One region of the Terribacillus aidingensis genome, then DNA from elsewhere that is predicted to be linked to it. Evidence: riboswitches for the same ligand, from Rfam matches in the RefSeq annotation. Region 1 holds a riboswitch; each other region holds the start of a gene.
What was found. Region 1 has a riboswitch for S-adenosylmethionine ahead of metK (methionine adenosyltransferase). Riboswitches for the same ligand answer to the same signal wherever they lie in the genome.

Region 1 (3,284 bases):
TCAACTGTTTCTGATTCTTCCAGAAGTGTGATGCTCTTCTTCTCAGAAGCGAAGAAAATCTCATCTTCTGTCTCCTTATAAAAGAGCGGTTTGATGCCGAATGGATCACGTGCTCCGAAAAGTGTTTTCTTTTCTTTATCCCATAGCAAGATGCTGAACATACCGCGAAGCTCTTTAAATGCTTCCGTTCCGTATGTATGGTACATCGCAGCGATGACCTCGGTATCGGATTCAGTTTTGAACTCTGCGCCTTTTTTCAGCAATTCTTCACGAAGCTCTACGTAGTTGTAGATTTCTCCGTTGAAGACCATCCAGATTTTTTCGTCGTCATAGCTTAATGGCTGAACACCAGCCTCGATATCAATAATACTCAAGCGGCGGAAACCGAATGATACATGCTCGTCATGGTAATATCCTTCATCATCCGGACCGCGGTGCGTGATGATGTTGTTCTGTTGTTTGAATTTATCCTTATCAGCTTGCGTTAGTTGTTTTACGTTCTTTCTAATTACGCCAATCAAACCACACATTACTTATTAGCCTCTCTTTCATTACTTCTAGCCATTAATTATAGCATAAAACAATTCGGTTCTTGAAGGAAGATTATGGGCGCCGACACAAAAAAAAGCAAGAGCGTAATTATCGCTCTTGCCTTTCAAGCAGATTATGCAAATGTATAGCTTTCCAGCTGTACTGCTTTGTCAGTCTGCTCCCAAGGGAAGTTTTTATCTGTACGTCCGAAGTGACCGTATGCAGCTGTATCTTTGTAGATTGGCTGACGCAGGTTCAGCATTTTGATGATGCCGGCAGGACGAAGATCGAATAGATCGCGTACTGCTTTTACCAATGCCTCTTCGGATTGTTTGCTTGTTCCGAAAGTATCGATACTGATGGAAACTGGTTCAGCAACACCGATTGCATAAGCAAGCTGTACTTCACATTTATCAGCAAGACCTGCTGCAACAATGTTCTTCGCCACATAACGTGCTGCATAAGCACCGGAACGGTCCACTTTCGTAGCATCTTTTCCGCTGAATGCTCCGCCGCCGTGACGAGCATAGCCGCCATACGTATCAACGATGATTTTACGGCCAGTCAGACCTGCATCACCTTGCGGCCCGCCGATAACGAAACGACCTGTCGGGTTGATGATGTATTTCGTATTTTCGTCCAGCAATTCAGCTGGAACAACAGGTTTGATAACAAGCTCTTTCAAATCAGTATGAATCTGAGCTTGCTCTACTTCCGGATGATGCTGCGTGGAGATGACAATCGTATCAATACGTACTGGCTGATCGTTTTCATCATATTCTACTGTTACTTGTGTTTTCCCATCCGGGCGCAAGTAATCCACAGTTTCATCTTTCCGTATCTTCGCCAATTGCTTGGATAGACGGTGCGCCAGTGAAATTGGCAGAGGCATGTATTCTGGTGTTTCATTGCTTGCATAGCCAAACATCAAGCCTTGGTCACCTGCGCCGATTGCATCGATTTCTTCGTCCGTCATCAGCCCTTCACGAGCCTCAAGCGCCTGATCGACACCGCCTGCGATATCAGGAGATTGCTCATCGATTGCTGTCAATACAGCACATGTATCAGCATCAAAGCCATATTTCGCACGTGTATAACCAATTTCCTTGATTGTTTTACGGACGATACTTTGGATATCAACATAAGCACTTGTTGTGATTTCACCTGCAACAAGTACAAGACCTGTCGTAACAGTCGTCTCACAAGCAACACGGGCATTCGGATCCTTAGCTAGTATTTCATCTAATATAGCATCCGAAATCTGGTCACAGATTTTATCCGGATGGCCTTCAGTAACGGATTCTGAGGTAAATAATCGACGATTAGCAGTCATTCTGCCAAATCCCCCTTCAACTACGATTAATACGGAAGTTTTACTCTTTCCAAGTATGTTATTAAGAAACTTGATAATGGGTGAAGGTTGAAAGAGCACTACCAATAGTATTGCTCTTTTTCTGTTATTAAGCCGTTACATAAAAAAAACCTTCCATCATAACAGAAGGATGGCTTATTCCCTCTCTTATCGTTCAAGGTATCCCTTGCTCAGGTTGAGCACCATTTCACAAATGTGACGGTTGCCGGGTTTCTTAGGGCCTGTCCCTCCGCCTACTCTGAATAAGAGTGTTTTCCGTTCGCAACTATGTTATCGGAACAGCCTACAGAAGTCAACAAAATCATGTTAATACCAACTAAAAACCTCGGAATTATTAATCAATAAAGCATGCACTTATTGATTGCATTTTTAAATAGTATGTATTAATATTTTAATGTGTTATACTAATCAAAAATTAAAAAAAGGCGGGATCCAGATGCGAATGATGCACGCGTTAACAGCGTTAGAAGAAATGCGCTCCCAATCCAATGTAAGAAAAAACCTATCCGCGGCTCAGCTGACGGAGGCGGCATTGTCCCGCCAGGAAGCACGTCTGACAAAAACTGGTGCTCTGCGGGCTGCGACAGGAAAATATACCGGCCGCTCACCAAAAGATAAATTCATCGTCAAAGACGAGCTTTCCGAAAACAAAGTGGATTGGGGAAAAGTCAACCAGCCTATCAGCGAAGAAATATTTGAACACTTATTAGGTAAAGTCGTTGACTACCTGCAGGCACAGGAAGAAGTTTTCTCATTCCAAGGCTTTGCCGGAGCTGATGAACGCTACCACCTTCCGATACAGGTAATCAATGAATACGCTTGGCATAACCTGTTTGCCCACCAATTGTTCATCCGGCCTAATGAAGAAGAGCTGGCTGCACATAAACCTGCATTCACTGTCATCTCTGCTCCTGGTGTGAAAGCAGATCCGCTAGTCGATGGCACTAATTCAGAAGCATTTGTAATCGTCTCTTTCAAACAGCGCGTAATCGTGATAGGCGGTACAGAATATGCTGGGGAAATGAAGAAATCCATTTTCTCCGTAATGAATTTTCTCCTGCCGCAGCAGGAGATCCTTCCGATGCACTGCTCTGCCAACGTCGGACCGGATGGTGATACAGCCCTCTTCTTCGGTTTATCCGGAACAGGTAAGACGACACTATCAGCTGATCCGAACAGACCTTTGATCGGGGATGACGAACACGGCTGGTCACCTGATGGTATCTTCAATATCGAAGGCGGCTGTTACGCTAAGTGCATCAATCTTTCCGCTGAAAAAGAGCCGGAAATTCATGGTGCCATCAAATTTGGTACGATTCTTGAAAATGTAGCAGTTGATGAAGCTGGTGTTTGTGATTATGAAGATGGATCTGTTACGGAA
Region 2 (3,284 bases), 990 kb from region 1:
ACCGGTCCCAGAAACTGACTGGCTCCAGCACCTAAATTAAGTACCGAGATCGCTGCACCGCGGTTGGCTGGAGCAAGCGTCGGCAATATAGCAGACAGCGGAACAAAAGCTGCTATTGCAGCACCGAAAAGAACCGCGTTCAGCACAAGCAGCGGGATATTTGCTCCGAATGCTGCCGGGATATAGTAGTAAAGCAAAGAACAAACAGCTGCTCCCACACAGCCAAACCAACGGACTACCTTGACCCAGCCGATTCGGTCACCTATCATTCCAAACAACACCCCAGCCGCCATATTGCTGATGGACTGAATTGCCCAAAGCTGGAGCCACTGACTCGTCGAAATATCCAGGAAACTCGTGAAAAATCCAGGCATCACAACTACGAAACCATACCATCCTGCTGTATTGATTGTCCGAAGCAGACCTCCAGCAGCAACGCGAGGGCTCTCCCAAAGAATCGTGATTCCTTTAAGTGCCTCTGCCCATTTATTTCCCCGGCTTTGATCCTGAATCCTGACTCCCTGGCGATCTTTGTCATCTACTAGTGCGACACCTAAAATTCCACCAAGGATAATCCAAATAAGCGAGCTCCACAATGTGGCCATTTCACCGATGTATGGCAGTAAAATACTCGGATAATAGGAGCCAAGAAAACCAATTCCCCCAGCAAACATAAAGAAGAACCATCCCATTGCTGTTGCAAGCTTTTGCTTTTCCGTACGGTAGGCAATCCAGACAATAAAAGCAAAAGCAAACAGCGGGTAGCCAAAACCGCGCAATCCGTACATAAGCACCATCATTGAAAAGCTTTCCATGTAAAGCCCCAGATACAGAAAGCCGATTTCAAAAACAACCCACGTCACAAGCCCAATCAGCATCGTTTTTCGAGGTCCGATGACTTCTCCTAGAACACCAGCCAGCCAGGAAGCCAGTGTAAGCACAATCCCATAAGCACTGAACATAATAGCTGACTGATTGGTAGTGAAGCCAATGTCGACGACATACTTAGACAGGAATGCCTGTTCGATGCCATCCCCAGTCATGAATAACAAAATCGCAAGCAAACCGCCAATGACTTGAACTGGTATACCGAACAACGTTTTCGTTGCTTTCATTACTTCCCTCCTTTACTTTGCGATACTGATAGAGTGATTTCGGCGAATAGCCTCAACAAGCTGATTGGCTTGCGTGTTAATCCTTATACCTGTTTCTGCATCTGCCACTGGTTGATCAGGGTTCTCCTTGTTGATATGGTGATCGCACAAATATACTCCCTGTAAAGGCTCTCCCTTAAGATTCGCGATCAAGGGCTTTAACGCATAATCAATCGCTAACAGATGAGCTGGGCTGCCTCCTGTCATGATCGGAAGTACGGGTTTGTGCTTAAATGCATCTTGAGGCAATAAATCAAGCAATGCTTTCAACACGCCTGTATATGCTGCTTTATATACAGGCGATGCAATGATTAATCCTTTCGCGCCGCTGACAGCATGACCCGCCTGCACAATTGCAGGGCTGTCGAATCTTGCATAAATCAAATCCTCCGGCGCAAAATCGGTAACGCTGATTTCCTTGACGGTGAAACCTTGCTCTTCAGCCAGTTTACCTGCATAGTTAGCAGCCAGCTGAGATCTGGAATGTTTGGACGGGCTTCCTGATAAAATAATAATGTCAGTCAATTTTCATTTCTCCTTTTTCTGTAGTAGAGTGACTAAACGAAAAAAAGCTCTCTTTTCCGAAGAAAAGAGAGCTTGATATAATCGCCCGCACTCTTATCTTCCAAGAAATTAATCTTGCTGGATTTAGCACCTTTCTGACTTAGTCAGAGGTTGCTGAAGCTTCATCGGGCCAGTCCCTCGGCTTCTCTTGATAAGAACTGTATGAAATTGTTTATAATGATACGGGCGTTGCTAAAAAAAGTCAATAGGAATTATCTAAAAATTTTTAATATATTACTTTTTCAAATCCATCTTTTTATCGGTGCATATCGAATCTAACTTGTTCATTAGTCTAGTGATCGTCGAATTCTTCAGAGTTTGCTATACCTGCTGACATTCAGAAGGATACCAACAGAGCTCAGCGTAAGTGTAAGCGATGATCCTCCATAGCTTAAAAACGGCAGTGTAATACCAGTAACCGGAATCAAACCTATTACAACACTGATATTAATCATACATTGGATAGCTATCATACCAGTGATGCCTAATGCCAGCAGACTGCTAAAGCCATCAGGCGCGCGAAGAGCTACTTGAATGCCTCGCCACAGAAACAGCAGGAAGAGAAGCATAACGCCAGCACCTCCGATGAAGCCAAGCTCTTCTGCCAGAATGGCAAAAATGAAATCCGTCTGCGGCTCCGGAAGATAGAAGAATTTTTGAAGACTGTTGCCTAAGCCGAGCCCCATCAATCCACCTGGACCGATTGCATAAAGAGATTGGATTATCTGGAATCCTTCCCCTAATGGATCCTCCCAAGGATCAAGGAAAGCGGTAATGCGCTGTATACGATATGGCGCAGACAAAATGAGCGCTGCGAAAGCACCTAGTCCTAAAATACCGAGACCGACGAAGTGGGAGATTCTGGCTCCGCTAACTAAAATCATCACCATACAAGTAAGAACTAGAACAACACCTGTTCCAAGATCCGGCTGGAGCATAATCATTCCGAAAGCTGTAAAAACGAGCAAGAGTGAAGGCAGAAATCCTTGCTTCAAGGAAGTTATATATTTCTGCTTGGCTGAAAGATAAACAGCTAAATAGATGATCAAGCCCAGCTTTGTGAATTCAGAAGGCTGGATACTGAAGGCCCCTACCCCGATCCAGCTTCTTGCACCACCACGGACCAATCCGACTCCGGGAATCAAGACGGCAATAAGCAAAATAAAGCAAATCAACAGTAAAACCTTCGCATATTTCCGCCAAATCTCATAATGCAATCTGGAAATGACCAGCATAGCCCCTAATCCAACACCGGCGAACAATAGCTGCCGCTTGGCAAAAAAGAAGCTATCGTCAAATTTATATTCCGCCCATACAGCAGAAGCACTATACACCATGATGATACCGATTGTCAGCAGGCCTCCGATAGAGAAGAGCAATAGCCAGTCCGTCTTCGGGAGATTAGATTTACGCAAAGAAAAACCCCATTTCCTTGGATTGGAATTGGGGGTCCGCATGCAGCGAAGCGGCTGAGCAGGACAAGCCCCTACTCTAATGTATGCACCGCTTCTACAAACATGTCTCCTCTTTCTTCAAATGTCCGGTACTGATCCCAGCTTGCACATG
Region 3 (3,284 bases), 1.6 Mb from region 1:
CGCAACGAATGTCTCGACACTTTGCATGGCGTCCACCACTTGATCTGAATCGGATACATGCATGAAATGAATGGATTCCCCTGGAGCGACAGCGCCGTCTGCTGCAATTTTCATCGCTTTATCCATATCTTCTTTTACGCCAAGCTCTTTAAGTACAGTTGGCAATCCGAGCTTTTGATAGATAGGAAGCAATGTGCGGATTTCTTCGAATTTTTCTTCCAGTGCAAGCTGAACAAGAATTCCGTAAGCGACTTTATTGCCGTGCAGCTGCTCGTGCGTTTCTGGAAGTCTTGTCAGTCCGTTGTGAATGGAATGAGCACCAGCAATACGGCCATATTCATCACCGAAACCGCCAACCATTCCGCCAGCCATGATGATCGTTTCTGCAACGCGGAGAAATGCACTGTCAGCATGCTTGTTTTGCAAAGAACAAATAGCAGCATCTCCCTCCGCTATAAGGATATCCCGGCACAACCTAGCTGCGTTGCGGGATATTTGGACTGCAAGCGGCTGATCCGACATGTGTTCGGTAAGTGCATCCGCTTCGTACCATTTAGCCAATGTATCGCCAATACCGGCAATCAGATAGGTTACAGGTGTCGTTAGCAGCAGCTTCGGCTCGACTAGCAGCATAAATGCACTGCGCGGAAACACTGTATATTCGACGAAATTACCTGCTTCATCATAGAAAACACTAAGTGAAGCCCATGGGGAGCAGTTAGAGACAATCGTTGGAATCAGGATGACCGGCAATCCTGCATCATTGGCAGCAGCTTTGGCAGTATCCAGCACTTTTCCGCCTCCGACACCGATTATGAATTGAGCAGCTTCGTCCTTTGCGATATCTGCTAATCTGGCTGCTTCCGCATGTGTGCACTGGCCGTTATAGGCTACTCGTTTCACTGGCAAATCGATTGGATCCAGAAACGGGGAAGCCGCTTTCCAGGAAGCATCTCCGTGGATAAGCAATCCATTGGTCCAGTTCAATTCTTTAAGTCTTGCTGGAAGGCTTTGTAGTATATTATCCTCGCAGGCGTAATAATTCGGAGCGCCTTTTATGTTGATGGTCATGTTGTCACCTCATTGATTTTTTACATAAAAAAACTCTTCCAGACGAATATGGAAGAGGAATGGCGTGTGTCTCGTCCCCTTATCCCTCAGCGTCTAGCTGTTGGATCAGCACCGTGTGCAAATAGCACCGGTTGCCGGGCTTCATAGGGCCAATTCCCTCCGCCTTCTCTTGATAAGAGTGTGTGATTCATGTATGATTTGTTCATTATCGCATTCTATTTCCAAGACTGTCAAGATTGGTAATAGTCAGAATAAGATGTGAGAGACCACAGGAGAGTGAGTAAGATGGATTTTCCGTTTTCGGATGCATTGAAACGTTTGCCGGAACAGTTTTTTGCCGGCTTAGTACATAAAGTAGGGTTGCTGGAGAAGGAGGGGCACGATATCATCAAGCTCGGACAGGGAAACCCTGATCTGCCGACGCCGCAGCATATCGTAGAGAAATTGAAGGAAGCCTCCGATAATCCGGCTTATCATAAATATTCACCTTTCAGAGGCTTTGATTTTCTAAAACAGGCAGTCTGTGACTTTTATGATCGGGAATACGGTGTGAAACTAGATCCCGCAACAGAAGTGGCCATCATGTTCGGCTCTAAGACAGGTTTGGTGGAGATCAGCCAATGTCTATTGAATCCAGGTGATGTGGCACTGCTTCCGGATCCCGGATATCCCGATTATATGTCCGGTATCGAACTTGCCCAAGCGCGGACATCACTCATGCCATTAACCGCAGAAAATAAATTTCTGCCTGATTATACTGCTATTCCTGCAGGTGATTTGGAAGAAGCAAAGATGATGTTCCTGAACTATCCGAACAATCCGACTGCTGCTACTGCGGATCAGAAGTTCTTCGATAAAACAGTGGAACTGGCGAAGGAACATAAGATTTGTGTATTGCATGATTTCGCTTATGGTGCACTTGGGTTTGATGGAAAAAAACCGCAGAGCTTCCTGCAGTCCGAAGGCAGTAAGGAAGTTGGCATTGAAATGTACACTCTATCCAAAACGTATAATATGGCTGGCTGGCGCATCGCCTTTGCAGTTGGTAATGCATCTGTTATTGAAAGTATCAATTTAATCCAGGATCATGTTTATGTGAGTCTGTTCGGGGGCATGCAAGAGGCGGCAGCTTATGCGCTGACAGCGGATCAGACATGCGTGGAGGAGCTTGTCCACAGGTATGAGAGCAGAAGAGATGCTTTCATTGGCCATCTACGTGCTATTGGCTGGGAGGTACCGGAGCCAAAAGGAACCTTCTTCGTTTGGCTGCCAGTTCCTCATGGTTACACGTCTGAGGAATTCGCTGATCTGCTGCTGGAAAAGGCGCATGTGGCGGTCGCTCCGGGCAATGGTTTCGGGGAATATGGGGAAGGATACGTTCGCGCTGGTTTATTGGATACAGAAGAAAGATTGCTGGAAGCAGCGATGCGGATTGAAAAGCTTGGTATCTTTTCTAAAGCATAAGAAAGAGCCAGTCCCGGTGGGAACTGGCTCTTTTTTTCTATTAACTGGTCACTGCGCAGCGATTTGGGCCTGATTCGATATCGGCTTCGTCTGTACTGTCAATGACAGCTTTACCTTGATTTGCTTCTCTTATCAGCTGGTAGCTGTTCGGCTGCTGTGCAGGAATACTATCCAAGACGGAGGAAGCAAATTGGGTTGCATCCTGCAGCTGCAGTCTCGGGTTTTTTCTGTATAGGTCTTCCATGCGTGCTTGGACGGTGCCGTCACTTCCGATCTCTGACAGCTCGGAAAAATGCGATGGAAGGACAATCAGATCCAGCGACAATAATGGATATTTTTCGTATAACGTATTGTGCAAATCCTGTACCCATTGTTCTGCTTGACCGGCTAAATCCGGACGGCCAATCGACTCGGTAAAAAGCGTATCTCCAGAAAGCAGGAATGTGTCATCAACAACAAAGCTGATGCTTCCTTCTGTATGACCTGGTGAGGCAACGCTGCGCATGCCTTCTTCGGATTTACCGAATGGAATCGCAATACCGTCTTGCAGCGGTGAGAATGTGAATGTCGCTTCTTTTCCATCATCAGCAGGGAACCAGTAAGTCGCTCCTGTTTCTTCTGCCAGCTTCCGTCCGCCAGACAAATGATCTGCATGGAGATGGGTATCAAGCACATGTTTGATCGTCCATCCTTTCTCTGATGCGAAGGAGGTATAGACTACTGTAAACCTGGCTGGATCTACTACTGCA

Region 2: linked by a shared signal. The riboswitch ahead of ssuE (NADPH-dependent FMN reductase) and the one ahead of metK (methionine adenosyltransferase) in region 1 are both predicted to bind S-adenosylmethionine.
Region 3: linked by a shared signal. The riboswitch ahead of ABXS78_RS02015 (iron-containing alcohol dehydrogenase family protein) and the one ahead of metK (methionine adenosyltransferase) in region 1 are both predicted to bind S-adenosylmethionine.

What each region holds. Positions count from the first base shown of each region.
Region 1 covers NZ_CP159996.1:2,312,872-2,316,155, forward strand. The annotation lists gene asnB (asparagine synthase (glutamine-hydrolyzing)) at 1-530, opposite strand, end outside; gene metK (methionine adenosyltransferase) at 665-1,864, opposite strand; SAM riboswitch class I at 2,048-2,152, opposite strand; gene pckA (phosphoenolpyruvate carboxykinase (ATP)) at 2,349-3,284, shown strand, end outside.
Region 2 covers NZ_CP159996.1:1,323,776-1,327,059, reverse strand. The annotation lists gene ABXS78_RS07110 (MFS transporter) at 1-1,115, opposite strand, end outside; gene ssuE (NADPH-dependent FMN reductase) at 1,128-1,679, opposite strand; SAM riboswitch class I at 1,770-1,876, opposite strand; gene spoVE (stage V sporulation protein E) at 2,030-3,133, opposite strand; gene murD (UDP-N-acetylmuramoyl-L-alanine--D-glutamate ligase) at 3,205-3,284, opposite strand, start outside.
Region 3 covers NZ_CP159996.1:362,224-365,507, forward strand. The annotation lists gene ABXS78_RS02015 (iron-containing alcohol dehydrogenase family protein) at 1-1,071, opposite strand, end outside; SAM riboswitch class I at 1,148-1,250, opposite strand; gene ABXS78_RS02020 (pyridoxal phosphate-dependent aminotransferase) at 1,357-2,535, shown strand; gene ABXS78_RS02025 (MBL fold metallo-hydrolase) at 2,576-3,284, opposite strand, start outside.